DNA from 3 places in the Nocardia sp. NBC_00565 genome. Region 1 is predicted to be linked to each of the others. Evidence: riboswitches for the same ligand, from Rfam matches in the RefSeq annotation. Region 1 holds a riboswitch; each other region holds the start of a gene.
The links. Region 1 has a riboswitch for S-adenosylmethionine ahead of OG874_RS32440 (rhodanese-like domain-containing protein). Riboswitches for the same ligand answer to the same signal wherever they lie in the genome.

Region 2: another riboswitch for S-adenosylmethionine. It lies ahead of OG874_RS03990 (hypothetical protein); the one in region 1 lies ahead of OG874_RS32440 (rhodanese-like domain-containing protein).
Region 3: another riboswitch for S-adenosylmethionine. It lies ahead of OG874_RS40960 (bifunctional o-acetylhomoserine/o-acetylserine sulfhydrylase); the one in region 1 lies ahead of OG874_RS32440 (rhodanese-like domain-containing protein).

What each region holds. Positions count from the first base shown of each region.
Region 1 is NZ_CP107785.1:7,041,778-7,046,671, reverse strand. Features, by position in the region: gene OG874_RS32450 (FAD-dependent oxidoreductase) at 1-396, opposite strand, end outside; gene OG874_RS32445 (Rv0361 family membrane protein) at 755-1,210, shown strand; SAM riboswitch class IV at 1,274-1,390, shown strand; gene OG874_RS32440 (rhodanese-like domain-containing protein) at 1,405-1,821, shown strand; gene OG874_RS32435 (O-succinylhomoserine sulfhydrylase) at 1,958-3,172, shown strand; gene OG874_RS32430 (RNA-guided endonuclease InsQ/TnpB family protein) at 3,385-4,473, shown strand; gene OG874_RS32425 (RpiB/LacA/LacB family sugar-phosphate isomerase) at 4,663-4,894, shown strand, end outside.
Region 2 is NZ_CP107785.1:787,918-792,811, reverse strand. Features, by position in the region: gene OG874_RS04000 (glycosyltransferase family 2 protein) at 1-899, shown strand, start outside; gene OG874_RS03995 (hypothetical protein) at 1,051-1,797, opposite strand; SAM riboswitch class I at 2,114-2,207, shown strand; gene OG874_RS03990 (hypothetical protein) at 2,218-2,424, shown strand; gene OG874_RS03985 (LLM class flavin-dependent oxidoreductase) at 2,421-3,578, shown strand; gene OG874_RS03980 (ABC transporter substrate-binding protein) at 3,575-4,894, shown strand, end outside.
Region 3 is NZ_CP107785.1:8,959,459-8,964,352, forward strand. Features, by position in the region: gene OG874_RS40950 (TetR/AcrR family transcriptional regulator) at 1-571, shown strand, start outside; gene metX (homoserine O-acetyltransferase MetX) at 677-1,789, opposite strand; gene OG874_RS40960 (bifunctional o-acetylhomoserine/o-acetylserine sulfhydrylase) at 1,908-3,230, opposite strand; SAM riboswitch class IV at 3,312-3,422, opposite strand; gene OG874_RS40965 (TetR family transcriptional regulator) at 3,475-4,209, opposite strand; gene OG874_RS40970 (MFS transporter) at 4,344-4,894, shown strand, end outside.

The sequences.
Region 1 (4,894 bases):
GCCGGTGGAGAAGATGATCGCGTCATAGAAGGTGCGCAGGTCGTCGAGGGTGATGTCGGTGCCGTAGTCGATATTGCCGAGCAGGCGCACCTGCGGCTTGTCGAGCACCTTGTGCAGGGCGGTGATGATGCCCTTGATGCGCGGATGGTCCGGCGCGACGCCGTAGCGGATGAGCCCGAACGGCGCGGGCATGCGCTCGTACAGGTCGATGCTCACCTCGGCATCGGACTTCATCAACGCGTCGGCGGCGTAGATACCGGCCGGTCCCGCGCCTACGATCGCGATGCGAAGCGGACGAGTCCCCGCGGTGTTCGCTTCAGGCCCGGAGGCGGCAGCCTGCGTAACCACGGAGGGCCCGCGAATACCGCTTATCGACTCAGCACTCTGTTCGGTCATCTTTACGCGCACCCTTATGGTCGAAACAATTAATGGCGTCAGTCTTAGCTTAGGCTAACTTTGACGCACCCTTTGGTTGCACCTGACGATGCGACAGGCGGCTCGCGGCTACACAGTCGCTACGACGGTGAGCTGTCATTCGGCTATGACAGCAGGCCGCAGTCCCGCGATTCTATCGGTGGCGCGCGGTGCGCCGTGCGGGCGGTGCGTGAACCGGATGGTTGCCGCCCCGGCTCACTTACCGGAGTACCCGCTCGCCCGATGACTAACGGATCATCGCGCCGCCGATGCCGGGTTCGGTCGCGCACGGTCGGGGGGCGACTGTCGGATATCGCCGTCCACCAGGGATGATCGACCCATGACAGAGCAGCAGGGCATCGACGACGAACCGGCAATCGAGGTCGACCAGACCGATCGCCGCTCCGTCGCGCCGTTCGTCGCGGCGGCAGTCTTCGCGGCCGTCGTCCTCATCGCGATCGTGCTCGGTGCGGTGCTCTCGCCCGCTGAGAAAAATGTCACAGAATCGGACAAGATCACGGCCGCGGTGCAGCGCTACGCGGAGGCCAGGGCCGCCACCGACAGCACGCCGCCACCCGCGGTTGCCTGTCAAGGATTCGACGAGAGCAAATCGCCGCTGGCCGCCCAGTTCGGTGGTGCGGCGGCCGGAAAGTCGATCAAGGTCACCAAGATTGAGAACGCCATGGTCGATGGTGATAGGGCGAAGGCGGACGTGACCATCGCGGTCGAGGGCCGTGAGACGCCGGCGACGTGGAATTTGGTTCGCTCCGGCGACCGCTGGATCGTCTGCAAGTGATTACCGGCGCGGCGCGAACTGGGGTTTGACATGGTGGCACCTGCCCAGGCAATCTCGGACTCAGGTCATGAGAACCAGCGTCAAGCCCCGGCTAGCTGGTCGGCAACCCTCCTCCGCGGTGGGGTGCTCCGGGTGACGACCTGGCCGCGCACCGAAACCCAGGTGCGGCAAGCGTGGATTCACAGGAGGATCGCATGAGTTATGCCGGTGACATCACCCCACAGCAGGCGTGGGAGTTGTTGCGGGACAATCCCGAAGCCGTGTTGGTCGATGTGCGCACCGAAGCCGAGTGGCGCTTCGTCGGCGTCCCGGACACCAGTTCGATCGAGCGGCCGACGGTGCTGATCGAATGGGTCGACAGCAGCGGCGCCCGCAACGGTGAGTTCGTCGAGCAGCTGACCAGTGCGCTCGAGGGGCGCAATCCGGAGGCGCCTGTCGTCTTCCTGTGTCGGTCCGGGCAGCGCTCGATCGGTGCCGCCGTGGCGGCGACCAATACCGGGATCGCACCGTCGTACAACGTGCTGGAGGGCTTCGAGGGGCCGATCGACGAGTCCGGGCATCGCGGCGGCTCCGGCTGGCGTGCGCTGGGATTGCCGTGGCGGCAGTCATGAGCGTGTGCTGTGCCGCTAGCGACTGCTTGCAGGTCGCTCGAAACAACACCGCTAGCGACTGCTTGCAGGTCGCTCGAAACAACACCGCTAGCGACTGCTTGCAGGTCGCTCGAAACAACACCCCCGGGAGCCGGTCATGATCACCGGTGGTGCGTTCGACAAGCCGCTGCCCGAAGGTGTCGGGCCCGCGACGCTCGGTGTTCGAGGTGGCCTGCGCCGCTCCGGATTCGAGGAGACCGCGGAGGCGTTGTACCTGTCCTCCGGGTTCGTCTACGAGAGCGCCGAGGCGGCCGAGGCCGCGTTCACCGGTGATATCGAGCATTTCGTCTACTCCCGCTACGGCAACCCGACGGTGGCCATGTTCGAGGAGCGGCTGCGCCTGATCGACGGCGCCGAAGCATGTTTCGCGACCGCGAGCGGCATGGCGGCCGTATTCACCGCGCTCGGTGCGCTTTTGGGCGCGGGCGATCGACTGGTGGCCGCGCGCAGCCTCTTCGGTTCCTGCTTCGTGGTGTGCAACGAGATCCTGCCGCGCTGGGGTGTGGAGACGGTCTTCGTCGACGGTGATGACCTGGACCAGTGGGAGCAGGCGCTGTCGGTGCCCACCCAGGCCGTGTTCTTCGAGACGCCGGCGAACCCCATGCAGACGCTGGTCGATGTGCGCCGGGTGACCGAACTCGCCCATGCCGCGGGCGCGAAGGTGGTGCTGGACAACGTCTTTGCCACTCCACTGCTGCAGCGTGGTTTCGAACTCGGCGCGGATGTGCTCGTGTATTCCGGCACCAAGCACATCGACGGTCAGGGCCGAGTGCTCGGCGGCGCGATTCTCGGACCGCACGACTACATCGACGGTCCGGTGAAAAACCTTATGCGCCATACCGGTCCGGCGTTGAGCCCGTTCAATGCGTGGACCCTGCTCAAGGGGTTGGAGACCATGCCGCTGCGCGTGCGCCATTCGACCGAATCCGCGCTGCGCATCGCGAAGTTCCTGGAGGACAACAAGTCCGTCTCGTGGGTGCGCTACCCCTACCTGGGGTCGCATCCGCAGCACGAACTGGCGACCAGCCAGATGAGCGGCGGCGGCACCGTGGTCACCTTCGAGCTGAACGCCCCCGCGCACGAGGCGAAGAAGCGCGCCTTCGAGGTGCTCAACCGGTTGCGCATCATCGACATCTCCAACAATCTCGGTGATTCCAAAACCCTCATCACCCACCCCGCTACCACCACCCACCGGGCCATGGGTCCCGAGGGCCGTGCCACCATCGGCCTGTCCGACGGTGTCGTCCGTATCTCGGTGGGCCTGGAAGATGTCGAGGACATCCTCGGCGACCTCGACAACGCGCTGAGCTAGCGGGTTCCAACGGGACGCGGCCGCGTCATCAGATGTTTGGCGCGGAGACTCTCTCGTTCGCGAGGGTGTGGAAGCGCCGTCCTCCTAATCGAGGTTGTCGGTCGGGGTGATGTGTCGGTGGTGTCGGATAGGTTGTCGGCCATGGAGGAGGTGATGCGGTACAGCTATCGGCTGCGGCCGGGCCGGGCCGCGCAGTCGGCTTTGCTGGCCGAGTGGCATCGCTGCCGGTTTTGTGGAATGAGGCTGTCCACCAGCAGAAGTCGGGCGGCAGGCCGACGTTCGGCGCATTGAGCAAGCTGTTGACCGCTGCCCGCGGGGGGAGCGTGTGGTTGCGGGAGGGTTCGCAGGTCGCCCAGCAGCAGACGCTGCGAACGTATGCGCAGGCGCTTGCTCAGTCGTTCACCGTCAAGGGGCGGGGTCGGCCGGTGTTCAAGCCCCGTAAGACGACCGAGCTGTCGCTGGAGTACACCCAGCGTGGGTTCAGCCTCCGCGATGGGCGCCTCGTGCTGGCCAAAGGGGTGAGCATTCCGGTGGTGTGGTCGCGTGAGTTGCCGTCCGCACCGACCAGTGTGCGTGTTTTCCGGGATTCGCTCGGGCACTGGTATGCCTCGTTCATCGTGCGCCGCACCGTGGATCCCGCACCCGTGGCCGAGAGCGCCATCGGGATCGACTGGGGTGTGTGCGTCACGGCCACGGCCACTGATCCGTCGTTCGATTTGCCCTATCGCGGGCATCGTGCCCGTTGTGCCGCCGAGTTGGCGCGGTCGCAACGCAAGATGGCTCGACGTCGCCGTGGCAAGCGCGGCCCGCAGTCGAAGGGGTATCAGCGGGCCGCGTGTGAGGCCACCAAGCTGCACAAGAAAGCCGCCCGCCAAACCCAGCATGATTCGCGGGTGTGGGCGAAAAGCGTTGTCGACCATCATGGTTTGATTGCGGTGGAGGACTTTACGCCGAAGTTTCTTGCCAAATCCACGATGGCCCGCAAGGCCGCCGACGCAGCCATCGGTGCGGCGAAGCGGGAGTTGATCGAGCGTGGCGTGCGGGCTGGCCGGAGGGTGGTGTTGGTGCGGCCCGCTTATACGACGATGACGTGTTCGAGGTGTTTCGCGAGAGCCAAGCAGCAACTCGAACTCGCCGAACGAATCTTCCGTTGCTGGGCATGTGGGTTTACTGCCTGTCAGGATCGGAACGCCGCCAGGGTGATTCTGGCTGTGGCAGAGCGCGGCCACACACGTGTTGACGACGTCAGACAATTCGATCACCTCCCTCGGGTGGCTGGTGGGGTTGCGGTCCGAGCGTGAAATCTCCCGTCTTCAAGCGGGAGAAGCGTTAAGTGCCCGCGTCCCGTTCGTACGTACTTGTGCGGTAGCCCGCGTCGATGGACGCCGATTCGCTGTCGCGTAGGGCGAACCTGATCGGCCGTCTGCGGGCGGCTGCTTTGTGCGGTGATTTTCATCGTTGCGTGGCGACTGCCTCACTACGCTTGGAGTATGCGAATTGCGGTGGCGGCGGATGAGCGGGTGGGGGTGGCCGAGGAGCTGGTTGTCGAGCTCGAGCGGCGGGGATTCGAGACGGTGGTACACGGGGCGCTGTCGGATACCGAGCGCGACGATTGGGCGTGGGCCAGTGCGGCGGCGGCGCGCGATGTGGCCGAGGGGCGGGCCGAGCAGGCGGTCGTGTGCTGTTGGACCGGGACCGGGGCGTCGATTGCGGCGAACAAGG
Region 2 (4,894 bases), 3.5 Mb from region 1:
GCGACGGAACCGAAGCCGCTGCGCTGGCAGCGATTGCAAGCGATCCGCGATGTACGGTGGTCCGCTCCGAGGCCGAACCCGCACCGGGTTGGACCGGGAAGACCGCGGCCTGCGCACGACTGGCCGAGCTGGCGGATGCGGCGGTGCTGATCTTCCTCGATGCCGATGTGCGGCTGGCACCGACGGCGATCGCCGCCGCGGTCACCGAACTGCGCCACAGCGAGGCCGCGTTGTTGTCGCCGTGGCCATATCAGGTGGCCGAATCGCTGGCGGAGGCGTTGGTGCAGCCGCTGCTGTGCTGGTCGTGGGCGGCCAGCCTGCCGATCGCGGTGGCCAACCGCAGCCGCCGCCGCTCCACCGCGGTTGCCTGCGGCCAGTTCCTCGTCTTCGATGCGGCGGCCTACCACGCCATCGGCGCTCACGCGGCAGTGGCCGCCAGCCCCACCGAGGACCTGGATATCGCTCGCGCACTGCGCCGTTCGGATCGCCGAACCGCGCTGGTCGCGGCGGGCCGATCCGCGAGCACCCGAATGTACCGCGACGCAGCCGAACTGGAAACGGGCTACACCCGCTGGCTCTGGTCGGCCTACGGCGCCACCACCATCGGCGGCGCAGCAGTCGGAGCCGTTGCGGCACTCGCCTACTGCGTACCGCCCTTGGCCGCCATCGGTGGCCGAGGTTCGACGCGCACGGCAGGACTCCTCGGCTACAGCGCAGCAGTAGCCAGTCGCCTACTCGCCCGTTCATTGGAAAGCACCACCCTGACCCGAACCGATCTCCTCGCGGCCCTAGCCCATCCAATCTCCATGGCCGCCTACCTCCGCCTGTACTCCCACTCCCGCCGTGCGCGCCACACCAACACCCTCACCTGGAAATCCCGCCACCTGTCCCCCGGCTGATCACGATCAGGTGGAATCCATGGCGGCAAAAGACCCACTTCACCAGTTTCACCTGATCTTGATCCACGAACCCGCAACCTCGCTGCTCCAGCGGCCTCGCGGCCCACAGCCGCATTTCCCCTCAGCCCCAGGCTCTCCCGAGACCGCGGGTTCAGCGCACCGACGTGATGCCCACAGTCGGGAGGAAGACGCAGGGCTTGCCGGCGTTGTCGACGGTTCCGAAGACTGCGGCGAGGACTGTGCCGGAGCCGGTGTCCACTGGGACTGCGCGGACGGCGCTGGTGGGGAAGGCGGCGAAGACGTCTTGGATGGTGCGTTCGGCGAAGGGTCTCAGCTCGGGTGGGATCGCGGCGGGGACCATCGTCCGGATGACGTCGGAGAGCGGGCCCATCGGGGTGACTCCGCTGCGACCGTTGGCGAGGTTGAGCCAGGCGACGTTCATACCGGAGGTGTTGGCGTTGTCCGCGGCGACGCCGTAGGGCACGAAGGTGAACAGGACCTGGCCCGCCTTGACCGCGGACAGGTCGAGTCCGGGGATTGCCACGGTGGTCTTGGGCCACGGCCCGGGGACCGCGCCCGCAACGGCGGGGACCAGGCCGAGCCTGGCGTCGGAGCAGAAGGCCGCGGCCGGATACAGGAACGGCTCGACGCCGAAGGTGCGCAGCGCGTCGACCGCAGCACGGTAGGCGCCGAGCAGATCGCCGGGGGCGACGGTTCCGGCTCGGCCGGGCGGATCATCCGGCGCCGTCGCGGCCGGAACCGCGGGGGCGGGCATCGGAGCCGCTACCGGACCGGCGGTGGCGACGCCGGGAGCGGCGAAAGTCAGCGCGGCCGAAGCGGACGCGATGGCGGTAAGCGTGGTCAGACGGCGCAGCACGGCCACAGTGGACCTCCTCATCGTCGGGCACGATCGAGGTCCGAGAGTACTCCGGCAAACCTCCGCAACTACGCTGATTTCGGCGGGCGACACCCGCGCGCCGCACGCCGTATCGGGCTGTCGCGACGACACGCCGTCCGGGCGCTCCAGGCGAAATACGCGGCCACGAGCAGGGCGGGCGCATCAGGAGCTACCACACGATCCGCACAATAGTCCCTGTTCACAACCTTTCGGACAAGGTCTGCGCTCACCGTGATTCGTACCCTTGTGCCGGACTTCGCCTGCTTCGCATGATATTTCGGCTAGACCCATTGACCCGACCCGTGCTCGGCGTCGGACACCATCCAGAGCGACCGAGAGACCTGGCTCGTCGACGTCGCAGCAACCCCCCGGTCACCGGGTGCGGGTGCTTCCGCCGGGAACGATGGAGGAACCGAAACCATGAGCGCGTCCGTCGCATCCGATGCCCCAGTATCGGATGTTCCGATACCGGGTGCCCACCCGCCCGATGCCACAGCACCCGGGCGTGCCGTAGCGACCGCACCGACGGTCGCCAAAGCCTGGCACCCCTGGCGTTGGGTGGTCAGCGCGATCGCACTCGTGCTGCTCGCGCAATTCATCCACGGGCCGGTGGGAGTCCGCGCATGAAGTTCCTGCTGTTCACCCTCGTCACCCGGGTGCCCGATCCGGTCACCGGACGACTGCCCGAGACCAGGGAGCGGTTGCGCGATGTGATCGAACAGGCCCGCCTCGCCGAGGAACTCGGCTTCGACGGCTTCGCTGTCGGTGAGCGGCACGAGGATCCGTTCCTCTCGGCCGCACCGCCGGTGCTCCTCAGCCACATTGCGGCGGTCACCTCGCGGATCAGTCTGTTCACCGCCGTCACCACGCTCAGCCTGCTCGATCCGGTCCGCGCGTTCGAGGACTACTCGACGCTGGACAACCTCTCCGGTGGACGCCTCGAACTCATTATCGGCAAGGGCAACGGCGCGGCGCAGGCAAAGCTGTACCACGTCACCACCGACGATCAGTGGGATCGCAATCGCGAAGGCTACGAACTGTTCCGGGCACTGTGGGACAGCGACAGCGTGACCTGGTCCGGCCGGTTCCGCCCGGAGCTGGTCGCGGCCAAGGCGCTGCCGCGGCCGCTGCAACCGCGCATCCGGATCTGGCACGGCAGCGCGACCAGTCGCGATTCGGTGGAACTCGCCGCGCGCCAGGGTGATCCGCTGTTCTCGGCGAATGTCACATATTCGATCGAGCCGTATGCCGAATTGGTGCGCCACTATCGGGAACGCTGGGCGCACTACGGGCACGACCCGGCCGATGCCCTGGTCGGTGCGGGCACGGCGGGACTGCACATAGCCAAGACGTCCCAGGAAGCCCGCGAGGTGTACCGCCCGATCTTCCAGGCGCGGCTGGCCCTGGCCCGAAAGCTCGGGCTGCCGGTGGTATTCGAGACGCTCGACGATTTCGTCACCCGCAGTTCGGCGCTCATCGGTAGCCCGGAGCAGGTGATCGACAAGGTCGGCCACCAGCACGAGCAATTCGGTCACGAGGTGACCCATCTGTCCGCCGAACGTGACGGTCGCACCGAGGTGCAGCATCGCGGCAGTCTCGAGCTCTTCCAGGCCGAGGTCGCCCCGGAACTGCGCGGCCGCTTCCCGAGTCGGCCATTGGCCACCGCGAGCAGCGAAAACACCAGCGTCGCAACCACGAACGGATCGGCCCGACCGACCGACTACGACATCGATTCCCGCGGCGAACTCGTCCGCACCGAAACATCTGGAGCTCCACAGTGATCAGACCCCGCCACCGAATCGCGGCCGTGGCCGCCGCCGTCACCGCGGCCGCGAGCCTGGCCGCCTGCGGCAGTGATTCGGCAACGTCGGGCGGCGACGCGGGCCCGCCGCAGCCGGGGGGCACCCTGCGCTACGGACTGTCACAGGCCCCGACCTGCTCGGATCCGGCGCAGTCCGGCACCAACCAGACGCTGTATGTGACCCGCCAGATCGTGGATTCGCTGACCGATCAGGATCCGAAGACCGGTGAGCTGAAGCCGTGGCTGGCCCAGAGCTGGGAGATCAGCCCCGATGCGAAGGTCTTCACCTTCCATCTCACCGATGGCGTTACCTTCAGCGACGGCACTGCGCTCACCGCGGCATCGGTGCAGAGGACCTTCGATTCGGTGATCAAGCTCGGCGCGGCCAAGACGCCGTTGGGCTCCAGCTACCTGACGAATTATGTCGGCACGACCGCGGTCGACAAGTTGACCGCGCGCGTGGAGTTCAGCCAGCCGAACGCACAGTTCCTGCAGGCGTCCTCGACCGCGCAGCTCGGCATCCAGGCCGATGTCACCACCGCCAAATCCGCCGATCAGCGCTGCCTCGGCGACAATGTCGGCAGCGGGCCGTTCACCTACGCGGCCTACCGCCAGGACGCCTCGGCGACGCTGGCCAAACGGGTCGGCTACAACTGGGGTTCGGCGGTCTTCGCGCACCGGGGCGAGGCCTATCTGGACAAGATCGAATTCACGGTGGTACCCGAATCCGGTGTTCGCACCGGCAGTCTCACCTCCGGTCAGCTCGACGCCGCCAGCGACGCCCTACCGCAGGACGCCCCGCAGATCGAGGCGGCCGGCGGCCGGGTGCTCACCACCGCGAATCCCGGTGTGCCATTCGGCATCCAGCCGAATGTGACCCGTGGCCCGCTGCGCGATCCCGCGGTGCGCCGGGCGCTGGTGCCCGCCATCGACCGCAAGCAGTTGGTCGATACCGTGCTCGGCCCCGACTTCAAGCCCGCGACCAGCACGCTGGCCAGCACCACGCCCGGCTATCAGGACCTCTCGGCGCAGCTGACCTACGATCCGGCGAAGGCACGCACCCTCCTCGACCAAGCAGGCTGGACGCCCGGCGGTGATGGCATCCGCGTGAAAAATGGCGAGCGGTTGTCCTTCGCGGTCCTGTTCGGCCAGGCGTTCGCCGGTAATCAGGCGATTCTCGAACTCGTGCAGCAGCAGCTGCGGCAGGTCGGCGTCGACCTGAAGCTGGACCTGGCGGGAACCGCCGAGAACACCGCGCGCCAGAACTCCAAGGACTTCGACACCACCTACTACAAC
Region 3 (4,894 bases), 1.9 Mb from region 1:
ACTGCTCGATGCCGCCTATGCGGTACTGAGCCGGATGGAGCTGCACGAGCTGAGCATGGAGGCTGTCGCACACGAGGCCGGTGTCGGAAAACCGGTGCTGTACACCGCGTTCAAGACGCGCGCCGAACTCGTTGCCGCACTGCTGGAACGGGAACGCGAGCGCGGCCTCGAACAGGTGGCCGCCACATTGCCGACCGATCTGCTCGGCGCGGATCCGGTCATGGCCGCTTCCGCGACGGTCGAGGCGTTTGTCGGTGTAGCACTGGAGAATCCGACGCGCTGGCGCCTGATCCTCGCCGGACCCGGCAGCGCCCCCGACGAATACCGTGCGGCACTTGCCGATTCGCGCACCGGCGTCTTCGATCAGGCCGAGTCCCTGGTTCGCATGGGCATGGCGCTCGATTCACGGTGGGCGGGAATGGATTCCGGGCTGCTCACCAACTCACTGCTGAGCGTGGCGGAAATGCTCGGCAGGCTCGCGGTCAGCGCGCCCGATGAATACCCCCGCGAACGACTCGATGAGTTCGTCCAATCCATCGTGCGACTGCTCGTCGGCGCGCCCGCCGAATAGGGCGTTCTATCGACGGGGATTCCTGCACCTGTCGACATCGCTGGTTGACAAGAAAGGTTGTCCTCGCCGGGAAGTTCCCCGGAGAGGCGAAACACCTCACCGACTTCAGCTGGTGCGGCTCTCCCGCGCCAATCGCATCGTCTCGGTGAGCAGCTTCGAGACCGCCGCCGCTTCGGTGAGGAAACCGTCGTGTCCGTCGCGGGAGTGCACGATCTCCAGACCTTCGCAGCCGGGGAGGCCGTCGGCCAGCTCCTGCTGTGTTCGCAACGGGTATAGGCGATCCGAATCGACGCCGCCGACCACACAGGGCACGGGGGTAGCAGCCAGTGCGGCGGAAATACCGCCGCGCCCACGGCCGACGTCGTGCCGATTCATCGCCTCGGTGAGCAGCACGTAGGTGGCGGGATCGAAACGGCTACAGAGCTTTTCGGCCTGGTGGTCCAGGTAGCTCTGGACGGCGTAGCGTCCACCGTTGCGCGGATCCTCCGCGCCCTGGGCGCTGTTCTCGAAGCGGTGGTCGAGTTCGCCTTCGGTGCGATAGGTCAGGTGGGCGATGCGGCGGGCGATGCCCATGCCGGTCGTGGGGGCGCGGTCGGTGTCGTGGTAGTCGCCGCCCTGCCAGTCGGGGTCGGCCTTGATGGCGGCGATTTGCGTTGTCTGCGTGCCGATCTGGTCGGCGGTGGCGCGGGCGCCGACGGCGAGCACGAGTGCCGAGCTCACTCGATCGGGCGTATCGACCATCCACTCCAGCACCCGCATACCGCCCATCGAACCGCCGACGATGGCGGCCAGGCGCTCGATGCCGAGCAGATCCATCAGCGCGACTTCCGCGCGCACCTGGTCTCGGATGGAGATCTCCGGAAACCTTGCGCCCCAGGGCTTTCCGTCCGGCGCAAGCGACGAGGGCCCAGTGCTGCCCTGGCAGCCACCGAGCACATTGGTCGCGATGACGCACCACTCGTCGGTATCCACCGGCGCGCCGGGACCGACCATGCCGTCCCACCAGCCGGGCAGCGGGTGGATATCGTCGGGCACTCCGACGACGTGTGAATCGCCGGTCAGCGCGTGTTCGACGAGCACCACATTGTCCAGCGTGGGGGAGAGCTCACCCCAGCGCTGCACGGCCAAGTGGACATCGGGGACGACGGCGCCGTTCTCCAGCCGCACGTCCCCGATGGCGATGATGCCGAGCCGCCCGTCCGGCGGTGGCAGCGCCACCCCGGACGAGGAACCAGCGGTACTCGGTTCAGCGCTCACGGTCACGACTCCGCCTCGCCAGCGCTCAGCTCCGTCGTGATCGAGGGTGCTGTGTCGGTGGTTCGCTCGCTGCGCTCGCTCACGTTGTCGCCGCCGCGAAACCGGCCAGCAGATCGGCCAGAATGTCGTCGATTCCCTCGATGCCCACGGCGAGCCGGACCAGCCCCGGGGTGACGCCGGAGGCCAGTTGCTCATCGGGCGTCAACTGCGAGTGCGTGGTCGAGGCCGGGTGAATCACAAGAGAACGCACATCCCCGATGTTAGCTACATGGCTGTGCAGGGCTAACGCGTCCACGAACTTCTTGCCGGCATCGACGCCGCCGCGCAATTCGAACGCGACGATGGCGCCCGCACCCTTCGGCGCCAGCTGGGCGGCGCGTTCGTGCCACGGCGATGACGGCAGTCCCGCGTAGAACACCGTTTCCACGGCCGGATGTGTGCTCAGGAACTCGGCCACGGCCTGCGCGTTCGACACATGCCGCTCGATCCGCAGGCTCAGCGTCTCGATGCCCTGACTGATCAGGAACGCGTTGAACGGCGATACCGCGGCACCGAGATCGCGCAGCAGCTGCACGCGTGCCTTCAACGCATAGGCGGGCGCGCCGAGATCGGCGAACACCGCGCCGTGATAGCTCGGGTCCGGGGTGGTGAAGCCGGGGAAGCGCGATGCGCCGGCGGCGTCGCGCACGGTCCAATCGAAGGTGCCGCCGTCGACGATCACACCGGCCACCGCCGAACCGTGCCCGCCCAAATATTTGGTCGCCGAGTGCACGACGATGTCGGCGCCGTGGGCCAGCGGCTGGATCAAGTACGGGGTGGCGACGGTGTTGTCCACGATCAACGGCAGCCCGGCCTCGTGCGCGATCGCGGAGATGCCGGGAATGTCGAAGATGGCGCTGCTCGGGTTGGCGATGGTCTCGCCGTAGAACGCCTTGGTGTTCGGCCGGATCGCCGCGCGCCACTGCGCCAGATCGTCCGGATCCTCGACGAAGGAGACCTCGATACCGAGCTTGGGCAGCGAGTAGTGGAACAGGTTGTAGGTGCCGCCGTAGAGGTGCGGGCTGGAGACGATGTGATCGCCGGCGGCGGCGAGATTCAGGATCGCGTAGGTTTCCGCGGCCTGACCGGAGGCCAGTAGCAGTGCGGCCACACCGCCCTCCAGGGCGGCGATGCGCTGCTCGACCACGTCTTGGGTCGGGTTCATGATCCGGGTGTAGATATTGCCCGGTTCGGCCAGTCCGAACAGCGCGGCCGCGTGGTCGGTGTCGCGGAAGGCGTACGAGGTGGTCTGGTAGATCGGGAGTGCGCGTGCGCCGGTGATCTCGTCGGGGGTCTGCCCCGCGTGGATCTGCTTGGTCTCGAAGGACCAGCGCTCGGCCGCGGACGCGATGGGGTCACTCATGTCTTACTCCAAAAGGGTTGTTCGCCAGCAGGTTCAAGGGGATGCGGGTGACGGACAACAACACATGGGGATACCTCCTGAAGTGCGCGCTTGCTCTCGACTTTCGAGAGCCCGGTCATCACCCGGAGCACCCCGCCGCTGCTGGAGGGTTGCCGTCCAGCAAGCCGGGGCTTCGCGCTGGCACTCATGACCTGACCGACATCGTAACCGGCGGGCGGTCGACGGCCGAAATCCGTTGCCTATTTCACGCCGGATCGGCGGCCGGGCGTCCGGCGCATACGCGCATGAACTCGTCGAACGACGTGGTGAACGAATCGCGGGCCGACTGCGCGGCGGCCATGGTGTCCGCGTCGTCGAAGATCGCGTCCGAACACTCCATGCTGAGGTGACCGATCAGCTGCCACGCGCCGATGACCAGCCGCACCGGTAGCGCGTCGGGCTGGGTGCCGAACCGTTCGGCGAGTACGTCGGCGATCGCGGCGTTCTTGTCGTCGGCGAGTTCCATGCTCTGTGCGCTGACCGTCGGGCTGCTGCGCAGTATCCGCTGCATCTGCTGGAAGCGCCGGAACGAGATCGGTCCGTCGACGCTGTTCGCGGCAGCGTCGACGACCTGCAGAAAGGCCAAGCGCAGGGATTCCAACTCGTTGCCGGTGACCGGGAGGGCGCGCAGGCACTCGGCGATCGCGAGGCCGAAATCCTTGACCGGGCCGAGGACGATGTCTTCCTTGCTGTCGAAGTATCGGTTGATCGTGCGCGGTGACACGTCCGCGCCGTGTGCGATCTGCTCGACCGTCGTCGCATCGAATCCCTGTGCGTCGCAAAGGTCCAGCGCCATCTCGATGATGCGCAGCCGGGTCTGCTGCTTCTTGCGCTCGCGCAGGCCGACGCTCACGGGCGCGCTCGGCCCCGGATTCGGGGTGGGGGGCGCGGTGTCGTCGGCCGCGGCGTCTACGCCGATCGGCGTCGATGACTCGAGCATGGCCTCATATTAGCGCAATCGGGACGGTTTGTGTCTTTAACGGTCAAATGTCGGAATGCGACATTTTTCTCTTGACGACAAATGTCTGTCGATGACAGGATGGCTGCACTACTTCGGATGGCGAGGAGATCAAGATGACCGAGACTGCGACAGCGGTTGACGTTTCGAAAAGACAGGGCAGTTCAGCGCGCTGGTTGGCCCTGGGGGTGATCGCGTTGGCCCAGCTCATGGTGGTGCTGGATGCGACCATCGTGACCATCTCGCTGCCGTTCGCACAACGTGATCTCGACATCAGCGATGGCAATCGGCAATGGATGCTCACCGCCTACACGCTGATCTTCGGCGGCCTGCTGCTGCTCGGCGGGCGGCTCGCGGACTACCTCGGCAGGCGCCGGGTCTTCATTGTCGGCCTGGTCGGTTTCGCGGGTGCTTCCGCGGTGGCCGGTCTCGCGCAGAACGGCGCGGAGCTGTTCGCCGGTCGGGCTCTGCAGGGCGCGTTCGCGGCTTTGCTTGCGCCCGCGGCACTTTCGCTGCTATCGGTGACCTTCACCGAGGCCAGGGAGCGCGCGACGGCGTTCGGTATCTTCGCCGGGATCTCCGCCGGTGGCGCCGCGCTCGGTCTCATCGCGGGCGGTGCGCTCACCGAGTACGCCTCGTGGCGCTGGTGCCTGCTGGTGAATACGCC